Regions from separate parts of the Paenibacillus sp. AN1007 genome, predicted to be linked through region 2. Evidence: riboswitches for the same ligand, from Rfam matches in the RefSeq annotation. Region 2 holds a riboswitch; the other holds the start of a gene.
The links. A riboswitch is a leader RNA that binds a small molecule or an ion and turns the genes downstream of it on or off. The one in region 2 is predicted to bind FMN.

Region 1 (3,111 bases), 450 kb from region 2:
GGCGCACCTCCTGTTTTTCGTTTTTTGTACACTCATTGGTCAGGCAAAACCGTGATTCGAAAGAAATTCCTCACTGATGCTTCGCGGTTTGCTTGTATTCGTTTCCGCATGACCTCTGCCATACTGCAGCAGGTGATCGACGTATTTCCCTAAAATGTCACATTCAATATTGACGGTATCTCCCGTCTTTTTAATGTTCAGTACGGTCTCACCAATGGTATGAGGGATAATCGAAACAGTGAATGAACGCTGCGTTGTCTCTACAACCGTCAGGCTGATGCCGTCCAGCGTTACAGATCCTTTCGGAATCAGAAACTTGAACAGCTCACTGTCATCCGGTTTGATTTCAAATACAACCGCATTCTGATCTCGTGTGATGCTCCCTATTACGCCAGTCCCATCCACATGTCCCTGAACAATATGACCGCCGAATCGCCCCCCGGACAGCATTGCTCGTTCCAGATTCACCTTACTGCCGGATTGAAGTTGACTGAGATTCGTATGACGGTACGTTTCGGGCATGACATCTGCTGTAAACCCGCCAGCCTCCAGCGTTGTTGCCGTTAGACATACTCCGTTAACCGCCACACTGTCACCAATCTTTAAATCGTCCATAATGACTGCAGCACTGATGTTCAGCACCAGGGCTTCACCTTTACGGCCAATGCGCCGGATCTGACCCACTTCTTCCACCAAACCCGTAAACATACTGCCGCCTCCCTATCCAAAACGATGTATACAATAAGTCTTCTTTATTAATATGATGCTGCATCCTCGAGTTGTCCCGTCCAGTCGATTATTCCGGCCAAACAGGAATTCCGCCAATGCTGATATTATCTCCAACTTGCTCGATTTCCAGCTGATGCAATTGTATGGCCTGGCTCATACGCTCTACACCTTCAAAACGGAAGCTGCCAGGAGTATCATATCCGCCCACAATCTTCGGAGCGATAAACATAAGCAGCCGATCCACAAGCCGCGCCTCCAGCATTGCACCGTTTAATGTACCGCCGCCTTCCAGCAGAATGGAGCCAATCTCCCGTTCTCCCAACTTACTCAGTCCATGAAGCAAGTCGACACGCGGCCCTGGTCCGCAGCGAATAACTTCTACCCCGTAAGCTTCAAGACGCTCTGCGGCTTCCTGGCTGGCCTCATCTGTCGTAAGCACCCAAGTTGGTGCAAGTCCATCCTTGACCATTTTGGAACCTACGGGCAGACGCAGCTTGGAATCCACAACAATTCTTACCGGGCTGATACCCTCGACCTGCAGACGAGTTGTCAGCTCTGGATTATCCGCGATAACCGTATCTACCCCCACCATGATGCCTTGATGACGGTGGCGGAGCGCATGTACGATCTCACGTGCCGGCTCGTTGGAGATCCATTTGCTGTCCCCGCTGCGTGTAGCAATTTTGCCATCCAGCGTAGATGCTGTTTTGAGAGTGACAAAAGGCAGGCCTGTTGTAATAAACTTGATAAACTTTTCATTCATGCGTCTGCCGCGTTCGCGCAAGACACCCACTTCAACCTCGATACCTTGTTGTCGAAGCATACTGATGCCTGTGCCAGACACCTGTGGATTCGGATCTTCACAACAGACCACCACCCGTTTGACCTTCTCGTGTATCAATCGTTCGCTGCAGGGTGGCGTTTTGCCATAGTGACTGCAGGGTTCAAGTGTTACGTATACTGTACTGCCTTCTGCATCACTTCCTGCCATATTAAGAGCATGCACTTCCGCATGCCCTGTGCCTCTCTTCAGATGGCTGCCCAGGCCAACCACTCTTCCATCCTTAACTACGACACATCCCACGACAGGATTAATTCCAGTCTGTCCTTGTGACCGTTCTGCCATATCCAGTGCTAACGCCATATAAAATTCATCATTGATCATTTCCATATATTGTTCACCCCACGGTTATAATCTTGAACTAAAAAATCCCCACCGAACATTCCGTTCCGGGTGGGGATGATGAGAGACAACTGTCATCTACAGGAGGAAACGTGTACAACATACCGCCGCTTGACCCAAACTGCATTTTCAGGCAAGTGAAAACAAACACATACCTTGTTGAATACAAAATTCAGGTAAAGAGTTCTATAAGACGATAGTATGTTCAGAAAAACTTGTTAGAGACAAGCCTTCCCCGCGCAGCGTCACGTCTATTGCTGACGGCTGTGCAGCATCACTCCTGCGGAGTGCAGCCTGCTAGGCATACACTCTCTCCTTCTCCCATCCAGACTATACTGTCGGTTCTGGAATTACACCAGATCAGCCATCTGCCGAGGCAGACAGGTCACGGACTTTGCCATGTAATGGAACTGTAATCCATAACATGATGCATCACCGCCGGTAGGGAATTACACCCTGCCCTGAAGGATCGCTTTCGTTATTAATTGGATGTTAGCACTTTAGTGCCAAAAAATCAATTTATTTTTGTTTCTTTTTGTCACATACTAACTTTTAATAAGCATAAAACAGCAAAATCCGCGTCTCAAGCGAGACCCGGACTTCTACAATTCCCTACAAGCACACTTACAAGTCTGGAAAACACCAGCTTGCCATGTGCCTCAAATCCTTTGCAGCGTGGAACGGAACACTCTCAGGTTTGGGCTGGGAAGCAGCAGGAGCTGGCATATCCCGGGCTACTCTTCTAACCCAACTGGTCGAGTCCATGCCGATGGCCGAGCACTGCCAGCGCTCATCCGACCTTGGACGAACAGTCAGAATAAGGTCTTCTTTTCCCGGCATATCGGTGAATACGCCATCCAGATATTCGACAATGGCACGTTTGTCCTTCACTTCGTGACAGTATACAGTAACCCAAGAGCCACTAAGTGCTTTTACTGCATATACGTCTCCAGGCTGCACTTCACCTGTACCAGCATCGGGAGATTTTTTCGGCACCTTCGCTTTGGCACGCACACTTCGTCTGCTCTCGAACGCGCCAACAACGGTGTCAATCGCTGGAGGATTGGGTTCGGGTTTGTCCTCAAGTGATACATCGCTGCAGTCGAAGCCACTGAAAATTCGGGACAGATTATCCTCGTTTATTCCGATAGATGAATCCCACCATGCCAGTGGAGCTTGAACCTCAACGCGGGTATTGG
Region 2 (3,111 bases):
ATCATCGTACCATCCTAAGAAGCAAAAGACAAAACAAGCCGGGAAGATCGTAAAAAAGCACTGCTCACCTCATAAGGTGAAACAGTGCTTTAGCTGCTTAAGCCGGGTGGTACGTCATGATTACTCCGTTCGAAGTTTTGGTGCGGCTTCTGCCATCGGTGCAGTACGTTCCTGCTGCTTCGAAATTGCAAACAGCGCAATCCAGATCAGGATAAAACCGAGGAGCTGCTCCCAAGTTACCAGTGTACGGAAAGCAATCCAGTTCACCAGCACGCCGGCCATCGGGAAGCTGAGCTCTGCAAGTGTGGCAACGGAAGCTTTCGTAGACGATAATCCTTTGTAGTACAGAAGCAGACTGAGCAAACCTGGCAATAGTGCCTGACCGAGAATGTTGAGTATAACGGCAGCTTGTGCCCCAGTACCTGCTGGAAGTGTCCACGGAGCGCCCTCGTTCCAGGTCATGAAAATCAGAAGTGGAAGTGCCACAACAAATCGGAGGGAGGTAACCGTTTCATACCTTGCCTGCCCCAGCATTAGTCGACCCATTACCGTAGATCCGCCCCATAAGGCTGCGGCACCAAGAGACAGCAGACTGCCTGCATGAATCCAGTTATTCCAACTGCCCAGCGGTAGTGAAAAGCCGAACGTAAGCAGGTATGTTCCTGCCAGCGCAATGATAAACAGTCCTCCGAAATGGCGCGGCAGTGTTTCTTTTAATAAAAGCTTTGCGAGAACAATCGCGAAGAGCGGCTGCATTTTTTGCAATAACAATACGGTGTTAGGATCATTATGGGTGAGCGCCAAAGTAAATAATACGGTCGCAAGTGCCGAACCACCCCATGAGATAAAGACGACAGCGATCCAGTGACGAGCACGCAGTTTTTTCAGATCATCTCGAAACTTCCAGAGTACCGGAATCGCGACAAGACTGACGATGATATGTTCGATCAGTACAATCTGTGTAGAAGTCATCGTTTTCAGCAAAATAATGCGAAATAACGGGTCTACCCCCCAAAGGGCTGCCCCTAGTACAACAAGCCAAAATCCGGTATTACTTCGTTCCTTGCGATACCTAGTTGGTGCTGATGATGTCTTTTCCATATTCAGGACTCCTTCGTCAGAACACGGAATCTTCAGTTGGCAAAATCGACAAAATCCCCCGTTCTGGCGTACGCCAAATAAACGGGGGACCATTCAAAGACAAGACGTCAGAGAAGAAAACTTCCCGTAAACGGCCTGCCATTGTGTTGATCTTCTCTCATCCGGACTGTACCGTCGGCCTTGGAATCTCACCAAGTCAGTCGCTGTCTGTAGTCATAACCACAAACAGCGAGTCGCGGGCTGGTTCTTCAAGAACATCACCGCCGGTCGGGAATTTCACCCTACCCCGAAGATCCTATTCAATTAATTAATATATAGTATTGAACAAGTTGTAACCTTATGAAGTCCATCTTATTCCTGTAAGCGCTAGCAGTTCAAGTGTTTTTTTAGAAAACGATACTCCAGCATCCCTGCTGTCTGCGGAGCAGCACGATCTGACCCGCATGATAAGCATCGTGCAGGACCCATCGGGCAAGGGTTTGAGCCCAGTTTTCTTCAGAATCCTTATAAGGTTCCTCAAGTTTAGACTCCTGTAATGCGGTAAGGTGATCACGCAGCTGCTCTGCCAGTGCACTGGTACGCCTCATGAGCATACTCCAGCCAGCATGGTTTGAAGGGTCGCCAGGTTCGCCAAACGTAGCTGCGTTCGATTCCGCAGCGGGTTCAGATGGAGTTTGGCCCTGAAGACGTTCCAGAATCAGCTGGTTGTAATAATACATATGATTGACCAGCTGCCATATGCTTAGTCCTCCTGGATAAGGAACCCAGGCTGCTTGCTCTGCGGTCAGCCCTTCAAGAGCCTTCGACAATGGAACGATCCAGTTACATTGATTCCAGGTATCTTCGTTCTGAATAACCAATACGTCTAATGCCGTTGTAACAGACTTTTTCAATGCGTTTCATTCCTCTCTTGTCGGACTCATCTCGTTCTTACGTCTTGATGCTTGTAACTAGCTATTATGAATTTAAATGGTTACAATTAATATAACACAATTCGAATAGATGTAACCATCTTATTGGTTTTAGATTGTTACTATTTTGATCGGAGGTACTCATGGATAGATTATGGACCGATTTTGTAAACAGCGATTACCATGATTGGCGCGGTGGGAACCGATCGGAAGACAGGCTGGGGAACGCAGGCTGGCAGCGGGATTTTCTGAATCGTTGGCAATTAGAAGCGCCAGTACCCGCATCGGCTGAAGAGGAATCCACCATGAGAAGATTCAGAGATGAACTGCAGTCTCTTGCGATTCGTGTGTCTGATGGAACTACCTTATCCGACCAGGATCAACAATGGTTGAATGATTTTATGCAGGCTGGCGGTGTTATCCGACAACTAGTCTCACAGAACCAAGGATTGAATGTAGTGCTGGTTCCCGTCCATACCCATTGGGTTCAAGTCCTGGCAGAGGTCGCTGCTGATTTTGCCATGACGCTGGTAGAGGGCGAAGGCAGGCGAATTCGAAGCTGTGATAACCCGGACTGTCGATGGATATTTTATGACGCTACTCGCAGCCGGACACAGAAATATTGTGATGATAAAATGTGCGGTAATTTAATGAAGGTAAGACGCTTCCGAGCTCAACGCAAAATGGATTCCAAAGAAGGTAAGTAGATAGCGGAATGATTTTCCACAATTTGATAATTATTTACACTTGATATATAATGTATATATACTAGCGAAATTATAGTCAAAAGAAGCAAGAAGCAAGAAGCAAGAAGCAAGAAGCAAGAAGCAAAGAAGAAACAAAGAAAGAAACAGTAAGCTGCGAATAGGAAAGAAAAAATGTACAGCAATGCGGATCAGATCATTTTACAAACCATTACGATTGGAGAGGTGTCTTATGGGGACAAGTTATCTATTGAAAAACGGTTGTGTATTATCGATGGATGCTCGTATTGGTCAGTATAACAGGGCAGACGTACTTATTCAGGGTAATTTGATTGCAGCCATTCAACCGAATATTGAGGCAGCAGCTGCAGATGTAGAAGTCATCGACGAGTCAG

Region 1: another riboswitch for FMN. It lies ahead of ribD (bifunctional diaminohydroxyphosphoribosylaminopyrimidine deaminase/5-amino-6-(5-phosphoribosylamino)uracil reductase RibD); the one in region 2 lies ahead of ABXS70_RS09850 (DMT family transporter).

What each region holds. Positions count from the first base shown of each region.
Region 1 is NZ_CP159992.1:1,704,872-1,707,982, reverse strand. Features, by position in the region: gene ribE (riboflavin synthase) at 40-708, opposite strand; gene ribD (bifunctional diaminohydroxyphosphoribosylaminopyrimidine deaminase/5-amino-6-(5-phosphoribosylamino)uracil reductase RibD) at 797-1,900, opposite strand; FMN riboswitch at 2,222-2,385, opposite strand; gene ABXS70_RS07765 (hypothetical protein) at 2,537-3,111, opposite strand, start outside.
Region 2 is NZ_CP159992.1:2,155,117-2,158,227, forward strand. Features, by position in the region: gene ABXS70_RS09850 (DMT family transporter) at 121-1,101, opposite strand; FMN riboswitch at 1,247-1,399, opposite strand; gene ABXS70_RS09855 (DinB family protein) at 1,488-1,994, opposite strand; gene ABXS70_RS09860 (ABATE domain-containing protein) at 2,156-2,719, shown strand; gene ABXS70_RS09865 (amidohydrolase family protein) at 2,949-3,111, shown strand, end outside.